Regions from separate parts of the Mesorhizobium sp. M5C.F.Ca.IN.020.32.2.1 genome, predicted to be linked through region 1. Evidence: riboswitches for the same ligand, from Rfam matches in the RefSeq annotation. Region 1 holds a riboswitch; the other holds the start of a gene.
The links. A riboswitch is a leader RNA that binds a small molecule or an ion and turns the genes downstream of it on or off. The one in region 1 is predicted to bind thiamine pyrophosphate.

Region 1 (4,412 bases):
CCTGATAGATGGCGACCTCCAGTGTCGTCGCGCCCGGCCCACCGCCCAGCGTGAGCACGATGGTAAAGGATGTGATGCAGAGCATGAAGACAAGCCCGGCGACCCCTGGCAGTGCCGCACGCAGCGTCGGCCATTCGATCAACCGGAATGCGGGCCTGGCGCCCATGCCGAGCTGGCTTGCCAGCCGCCACTGGTCGGCCGGCACTGTCGCCAGCGCCTCGAGGAACAGCCGCGTCGCCAGCGGCAGATTGAAGAAGACATGGGCTACGAGGATGCCGGACAGGCCGTATATGCCCGGCCAGCCCTGACCGCCAATCGCGGTGAGCACGCCGGCGAAATAGCCGGCACGGCCATAGAGAGCCAGAATGCCGAGTGCGGCGACGATGGCCGGCAGCGCAAGCGGCACGGCGAAGAGCTGCAGGATCAAGCCACGACCAAAGAAGCGCGGATGCCGCGACAGCGCCCGCGCAACGAACAGCGCCGGCACGACGGAAAGCAGTGTCGACAGCAAAGCCTGCCACAGCGTGAAACGGGCGACACGGAAGAGGTAGGAATCGAAAGTCGACGCGGCGCCGGTCGGGTTGCGTGTAGCTTCAAGGATGAGCCCGGCGAACGCTCCGCCGATCAGCAGCGCAACAGCGGCAAGCGCGATGGTGCCTGCGGTGACGCGGGGATCGGCAGGATATCCGGTATGCATGCCGCCCTGCCTGGTTCAACGATCGTCGAAGCAGAAAATATGGCTGAGGCCGAGTTCCCGCCCACGCCCCTCTGTCCTGCCGGACAGAGGGGGGCACCGTAAAGTGATCATCTTTCAATCACAAACTACTTGCTCATCACCGACAGCCATTCGTCGACCCAGGCTTTGCGGTTGGCGGCGACCTCTTCGGGGCTGAACAGCAAAGTCTTGGTCGGCTTGACGAGCTTGTCGAAGGCCGGATTGAGCGGCTTGTCAGTTTTGCCGGCAGGAAACATCCAGTTGGTCTCGGGGATGACATCCTGGAATTTCGGCCCGGTCATGAAAGTCAAGAACTGTTTCGCCAACGGGTTCTTCGCACCCGTGGTGGTTATGCCGGCAACCTCGATCTGCAGATACTCGCCCTCCTCGAAGGACGCCGCCTGATAACGTTCGGTGTTTTCGGCGACCATGTGATAGGCCGGCGACGTGGTGTAGGACAGCACCATCGGCGCCTCACCCTTGGTGAACAGGCCATAGGCCTCGCTCCAGCCCGGCGTCACGGTGAGCACCTTTGCCTTAAGCTTGGCCCAGGCTTCCGGCGCCTTGTCGCCATAGACCGACCTCACCCACAACAGCAGGCCGAGACCGGGCGTCGAGGTGCGCGGATCCTGGATGACGATCTTCTCATCGGCATTGCCGTCGACCAATTCCTTCAGGCTCTTCGGCGGGGTCTTTAGCTTTTCGGTGTCGTAGACGACGGCGAAATAGCCATAGTCGAACGGCACGAAAATATTGTCGCTCCAGCCACCCGGCACATTGACGTCGATGACGACGCCATGCGGCGAAAACAGGCCGGTGGCCTTGGCTTCCGCCGTCAGATTGGTGTCGAGGCCGAGCACGATGTCGGCCTTGGTTGCGGCGCCTTCCAGCTTGACGCGGTTGAGCAGGGCGACGCCGTCGGCGACCGCGACGAATTCGAGAATACAGCCGCATTCGGCCTCGAAGGCCTTCTTCACCGCGGGGCCTGGACCCCAGTCGGCGGTGAAGCTCTCATAGGTATAGACGGTGAGTTTTTCCTGCGCGGATGCCGGCCCGATGCCGGCGAGAAGGGCCGCCGCAAGCAGCATTGCCGAAACAAGAGTGGATAAAAACGTGCGCATCGGCGCCTCCTTCGTTCACGTTGAAAGGAATTGAGGCGTCGGGCTGTCCGAAACGTCTAATCCCTCCGCCGGTACAAACCGGATCAGGTTCAGCGGGTTGGCATGGTTGCCTCTCAGCTGGTCCGCGAAGATCGCGTCCAGCACCCCGTTAGAGCGTTTCGACACATAGGCCCGGCCCAGGTGTGGCGCAAGCGGAAGTTTGCCGGGCATCCGGAACGCGGCCTTCCGTTTCGCAAGCAGGGCTGGTAAGGGCCACGCATATGAGCAAATTCACCATCCTGCTTGGCGGCGATCTTATCCGCACGCCGCTGCTCGACCGCCAGGTCGCTGGCACGCGTGTCATCGCCGCCGACGCCGGCATGAGCCATGCCCGGACGCTGAGCCTGACGCCGGAACTCTGGGTCGGCGACTTCGATTCGGTGCCGGCGGATCTGCCGGACGAGCTGGCCGCCGTGCCCCGCCAGGTGTTTCCGGCAGAAAAGGACAAGACCGACGGCGAACTGGCTATCGCCGCCGCGCTCGAACGCGGCGCGACCAGCCTCGTGCTTGCCGGCGCGTTCGGTGGCAAGCGGACCGACCACGCCTTCTTGCACCTGGCGCTCAGCGTCCGACTGGCCGAGGCAGGGACGGACGTGCTTTTGACCAGCGGCGCACAGGAAGGCACCCCCTTGCTTCGCGGAAAGGCCGGCTTCGACTACGCCGATGGCACGCTGTTTTCGATTCTCGGCTTTTCCGACCTTTCCGGCCTGACCGTGACCGGCGCCAAATGGCCGCTGAACCATATCGAGGTGGCGTTCGGCTCGTCGCTGACCATTTCCAATGAGGTCAAGGGCCGGCTCGAAATCGCGCTGGGCAGCGGCCGCGCGCTGTTGCTCGCCCACCCATTCCCGCTTACCGAAAGCTGACATGGCGCCGCCACTTCTCAATCTCGACGGGATAAAACTGACCTTCGGTGGCACGCCGCTGCTCGACGGAGCGGAACTGACGGCGTCGGCGGGCGACAAGATCGCTTTGGTCGGCCGCAACGGCTCGGGCAAGTCGACGTTGCTCAAGATCGCTGCGGGATTGATCGAGCCCCAGGACGGCGAGGTGTTCCGCCAGCCTTCGGCGACAGTGCGCTACCTGCCGCAAATGCCCGACATGGACGGTTTCGCCAGCGTCCGCGCCTACGTCGAGGCGGGGCTCGGACCCGCCGACGATCCCTACCGCGCCACCTATCTGATGGAGCACCTCGGCCTGTCCGGCGAGGAACTGCCGAACGATCTCTCCGGCGGCGAGGCGCGCCGTGCTGCCCTCGCCCGCGTCATGGCGCCGGAGCCCGACATTCTCCTCCTTGATGAGCCGACCAACCATCTCGACCTGTCGGTCATCGAGTGGCTGGAGGAGGAGCTTGCCCGCACCTCTTCGGCGCTGATCGTCATCTCGCACGACCGCCGTTTCCTCGAGCGCGTGTCACGCGCCACTGTCTGGCTCGATCGCGGCCAGACCCGCAGGCTCGACAAGGGCTTTGGCCATTTCGAGGAATGGCGCGACAACGTGCTGGAAGAAGAAGAGCGCGAGCAGCACAAGCTTGGCCGCCAGATCGTACGCGAGGAGCACTGGTTGCGCTACGGCGTGACGGCAAGGCGCAAGCGCAACATGCGCCGGCTCGGCGAACTGCAGACCATGCGCCAGCGTTTTCGTGGCCATCGCGGCGCCGAGGGTGCGGCGACCATGGTGGCCAGCGACGCCGCCGAATCCGGCAAGCTGGTGATCGAGGCCAAGAACATCGAGAAGAGCTTTGGCGATCTTACCGTCGTCAAGGGCTTCTCGACCCGCATCCAGCGCGGCGATCGTGTCGGCCTGGTCGGCCCGAACGGCGCCGGCAAGACGACGCTGCTGAAGATGCTGACCGGCGAATTGAAGCCGGACTCAGGCTCGGTGCGGCTCGGCACCAATCTGGAGGTCGCCACGCTCGACCAGAAGCGCGAGGCGGTCGACCCGGCCGAAACGCTGGCGCAATACCTCACCGACGGGCGCGGCGAGAACCTTGTCATCAATGGCGAGCAGCGCCACGTCGTCTCCTATATGAAGGATTTCCTGTTCAAGCCGGAACAGGCGCGCACGCCGGTGCGCGAGCTTTCGGGCGGCGAGCGGGCGCGGCTGCTGCTCGCCCGTGTGCTGGCGCGGCCGGCAAACCTGCTGGTGCTCGACGAGCCGACCAACGATCTCGACATGGAGACACTGGAACTGCTTCAGGAACTGGTCGCCGGTTTTGCCGGTACCGTCATCCTGGTCAGCCACGACCGCGATTTCCTGGATCGCACGGTGACCAGCCTGATCGCGCCGGACGGCGGCGGCCGCTGGATCGAATATGCCGGCGGCTATTCCGACATGCTGGCGCAGCGCGGCGGCACCAGGCTGGACAACCGCAAGGCACTGCCGCCAAAGGCGGAGACCAGCGAAGTGGCGGCGGCAGGCAGGACCGAAGCAGCTGCGCCGAAGGGTCCAGCAAAGAAACTGTCGTTCAAGCAGAAATTCGCGCTGGAATCACTGCCGAAGAAGATCGAGGCGGTGAACGCCTCGATCTCACGGCT
Region 2 (4,412 bases), on a different contig from region 1:
ATGTCGAGGGTTTATTTCGGCCTTTCCGGCTCCGACGCCAACGAAACCAACATCAAGCTGATCTGGTACTACAACAACGTGCTCGGCCGGCCGGAGAAGAAGAAGATCATCTCGCGCTGGCGCGGCTATCACGGCTCAGGCGTTATGACGGGGTCGCTGACCGGGCTCGACCTGTTCCACAACGCCTTCGACCTGCCGCGTGCGCCGATCCTGCACACCGAAGCGCCCTACTATTTCCGCCGCGCCGACCGCTCGATGAGCGAGGAGCAGTTTTCCCAATACTGCGCCGATAAGCTGGAGGAGACGATCCTCGCCGAAGGGCCCGATACCGTCGCCGCCTTCATCGGCGAGCCGATCCTCGGCACCGGCGGCATCGTGCCGCCGCCCGCCCTCTATTGGGAAAAGATCCAGGCGGTTCTGAAGAAGTACGATGTGCTGCTGGTCGCCGACGAAGTGGTCACCGGCTTCGGCCGGCTGGGCACCATGTTCGGCTCCGACCATTACGGCATCCAGCCAGACCTGATCACCATCGCCAAGGGCCTGACCTCGGCCTATGCGCCGCTGTCGGGTGTCATCGTCTCGGACAAGGTCTGGCAGGTGCTGGTGCAGGGTTCCGACAAGCTCGGCTCGCTCGGTCATGGCTGGACCTATTCGGCGCATCCGATCTGCGTCGCCGCGGGCGTCGCAAACCTGGAACTGATCGACGAGATGGACCTGGTGACCAACGCCGGCGAGACCGGCGCCTATTTCCGCGCCGAACTGGCGAAAGCCGTCGGCGGCCACAAAAATGTCGGCGAGGTGCGCGGCGACGGCATGCTGGCGGCAATCGAATTCGTCGCCGACAGAAATGATCGCGTGTTCTTCGATGCATCGCAAAAGATCGGGCCGCAGGTCGCAACCGCCCTCGCCGCAAGCGGTGTCATCGGCCGCGCCATGCCGCAGGGCGACATTCTCGGCTTTGCGCCGCCGCTCTGCCTCACCCGCGAAGAGGCCGACATCATCGTCTCGAAGACGGCCGATGCGGTGAAAAGCGTGTTTGCAAACATCTGAAGATCGACATGAACGCCATGACCAAAACCCTCCCCGCCACCATGGCCGCCGTGCAGCTGACCGGTCACGGCGGGCCGGAAAAGCTCGTCTACCGTACCGACGTGAAAGTGCCCTCGCCCGCCCCAGGTGAAGTGCTGGTCAAGGTCACCGCTTGCGGCATGAACAACACCGATGTCTGGGTGCGTCAGGGCGCCTATGGCACGGAGGAAGATGCTGCCGCGGTATCGACTTGGCGCCGCCAAGGCAACACGCTGACTTTCCCGCGCATCCAGGGCACAGACACGGTCGGCCACATCGTCGCCGTCGGCGATGGCGTCTCGCCGGACCGTATCGGCGAGCGGGTGATGGTCGATTTCTCGATCTACAACCGCGACGACGATTCCCTCGCCGACATCGACTACATGGGCCACGGCCGTGACGGCGGCTATGCCGAATACCAGGCTGTGCCAGCCGAGAACGCCCATGTCGTCGATACCGAAATGACCGATGTCGAACTTGCCACCTTCTGCTGTGCCTATCTCACCGGCGAACAGATGCTGGAACGTGCCGCACTAAGAGCTGGCGAGCGTGTGCTGGTCACTGGCGCTTCTGGCGGCGTCGGCTCCGGCATCGTGCAGCTGGCGCGGGCGCGCGGCGCCATCCCCTATGCCGTCGTCGGCAAGGGCAAGGAAAAGGCGGTGCTCGACATCGGGGCCGAAGCGGTGATCACTCGTGGCATCGCCGACCTGCCCGCCGCCGTGAACGCAGCGACCCAGGGCCGGCCGATCGACGTGGTTGCTGACCTGGTCGGCGGCGCCATGTTCAACGACCTCTTGCGCATCCTCAGGCCCGAAGGTCGCTACACGACGGCCGGCGCGATTGCCGGCCCGGTCGTGCAGCTCGATCTGCGCACTATGTATCTCAAGCAGTTGCAGCTGCACGGGTCCAGTCAGGGCACGCGACACGATTTTCGCCGCATCGTCGGCTACATCGAGGGCAAGAAAATCCGGCCGCTGGTCGGCGGCGTCTACAGGCTGTCCGATTTCCACCGCGCCCAGGCGGATTTCATTGCCAAGGATTTCGTCGGCAAGCTGGTGGTCGTTCCGGATGCCGTCTCGGATCTCGCTGAAACCCGTTGACAGCCAAGGCTAACGAGGGCTCGGGCTGTTCGCCGACACGGTAAGGTCGAGCGCGACATGGCCTTGCGGCGCGCCGAAGCGAAGGAAAGCTTCCGACAGCGTCGCGAACACCGGTCCAGCGTCGCCCCTCAGCTTCGTGCAGAAATTTTTCGACCTGTCGAAGACCCCCGAGGCCTTGAGGAAGTCGATGCAGCCGTAGATCTCGTCCATGTGGTGGCCCTCGCCGAGCGGATAGAGCGAGAACTGCGCGGCGACCTCTTGTCCGAGTTTTTTCGCACCGTCGACATGCGCCCGCGCCGCGCCGATGCGCTCGGCCAGGGACAGCTCGTGGCTGCTGCCGGAAATCGGTGTGCAGATCGGATCGTCAGGCTCGCCAGGGCAGCCACGCGACACCGTCGCCGACAACACGCAATGCACACCACTTGCCGCCGCCGAGGCGAACAGATCGCGCATGGCCGGAAAAAGCTGTTCCGGCGGGCCGACGATCAGCGTCGAGATGTCGTCGGTCTCAATGCGGAAATTCGGCCGATAGAGATCCATCGCCGAAATTGCCTTGAGGATGACGCCGACGAAGTCATCGCACATCGGATACAGGGAAATCTGTGCACCTGAAAACATAGTCGCCTCGCTCCGCTGGCATTACCCAGATCAGCTTGAGGGACCGAAGGCTTGCACCTTCCATCTCAGCCCCGGCAATACGGAGCGCCCCTGTCGATATGGGCGACGTAGCACCTGCGGAAAGGATGTTCAAGCAATGGCCAGCCCTAATTTAGTCTGGCATCGTGCTGCAGGAGCCGAACTTTCTCCTGAAGCGCGTTTCCGTAGGGAAAACAATGCTGCACCCTTCAGCGCGATGGACGACTTGCTCTCGAGCACCGCACTAGGATTTGCTCCGGGCCACCTAGCGCATCGCAGCATCGCAACGCCGCAGGCATGGTCTTCCGGAAGCCAGCCTTCCGGGTCCCCTCTTTGTCTGAAATCGGCGTGCAGGGTGGGATCGTTCCGACGCTCCTTCGCGTTGGGTGAAACCCACAAGGAGGAACGACCATGTCAGACGACAAACACGAACGCATTCGACGCCGCGCATATGAGATCTGGGAACGAGAAGGCCAGACGCACGGTCTGCACGAGCGCCATTGGAATCAGGCGACCGTCGAAATCGAGAACGAAGACCGCTCGCTTGGTGCTCGCCCACCGGCGATATCTGGTGCCGATGTGCCAGCTCCCACGCAGACCCAAAGCCGAGTGAAGAAAGGCAACCGCGCCGCTGGTCAATCGGATGTTGAGGCAGCGGAAGCGCTGGCGATGAGAACAGGCATCACCGGCGACCAAGCTCAAGACCTCATCGACCGCCTCGGTGACGATCCGCTGGCACTCGAAGAGGCGGCGCGGAGCCTTAGAGCATCCGAAAGGTAAACGCCGGCTGTCCAGGCAGCCCATCGCTGTACTCGACACACCGCCGCAGATTTTCAATCTCCGCCCACAAGCGGACCGCCGCATCGGCCGAACAAATGAAAGCCCGCGCCTCTCGCGGAGAGAGCGGGCCGATCGGGTCGCGGTCCTGTTTTATGACCTTGGACTGAGATCGCGGTTTCGCCTTCGACGCTCGACGAGCAGCGTCGGCTGCCATCAGCGCCGGGAATGTTCCAGCCTCACGACGAGCGGGCCCTGTCCTGATGAGTTCCGTCAGCGTCGCCGAGCGCCACGTTCCCCACACGAAGTCGAAGTCTGCCCCGATCGCGTGTGGGTAGAAAGCAGTGCATCAGCCCGGTTCGATTATCGTTCCCTCCACAAAACCAGTGAGGAAGGTTTTGACCTGTCGATCAGCATGGCTAGCCATCCACGTCATCGCCGCTGGTCCAACCCACAGCGACCGGTCGGGCGCACTTGGGTTTGCTGACCTGGATGGTCCGGCCGGTGCGTCCGGCCGGCGCGGATTGCGCCACTGAACGACCGAGTTCCGGTAGGTTCTCTTGATTGCACGGCACAGGAACTTGTACCTGCGTTCGACGTTGGCCGCGGCGTTAGCTTCCGCAGGTCCGGTCGACATCGCGAAACTGCCCTCCACTATGACTGTTTCGGTCATCTTGCATCGCAGGAATTGAATCGTGGAATTCTCATCACGGCAATACCAATCGTTATGTGCCTGAATGAACTCCGCTGAAAGCCGTGGCAGGTCCTCGGGAGACCAGATTATGCAGTAGCTGCCGATAGCAGAAATGTCTCGAGTGGTTGGGGGCGTGA

Region 2: it holds a riboswitch for thiamine pyrophosphate, as region 1 does, so the genes downstream of both, EOA86_RS13795 (YkoF family thiamine/hydroxymethylpyrimidine-binding protein) here and thiB (thiamine ABC transporter substrate binding subunit) in region 1, are expected to answer to the same signal.

The regions. Positions count from the first base shown of each region.
Region 1 is NZ_RZSX01000074.1:6,521-10,932, reverse strand. It holds gene thiP (thiamine/thiamine pyrophosphate ABC transporter permease) at 1-697, opposite strand, end outside; gene thiB (thiamine ABC transporter substrate binding subunit) at 823-1,836, opposite strand; TPP riboswitch at 1,880-1,994, opposite strand; gene EOA86_RS06030 (thiamine diphosphokinase) at 2,097-2,741, shown strand; gene EOA86_RS06025 (ABC-F family ATP-binding cassette domain-containing protein) at 2,743-4,412, shown strand, end outside.
Region 2 is NZ_RZSX01000229.1:3,272-7,683, forward strand. It holds gene EOA86_RS13785 (aspartate aminotransferase family protein) at 1-1,050, shown strand, start outside; gene EOA86_RS13790 (alcohol dehydrogenase family protein) at 1,059-2,168, shown strand; gene EOA86_RS13795 (YkoF family thiamine/hydroxymethylpyrimidine-binding protein) at 2,178-2,786, opposite strand; TPP riboswitch at 2,777-2,888, opposite strand; gene EOA86_RS13800 (DUF2934 domain-containing protein) at 3,216-3,584, shown strand; partial or broken gene EOA86_RS13805 (hypothetical protein) at 3,931-4,412, opposite strand, start outside.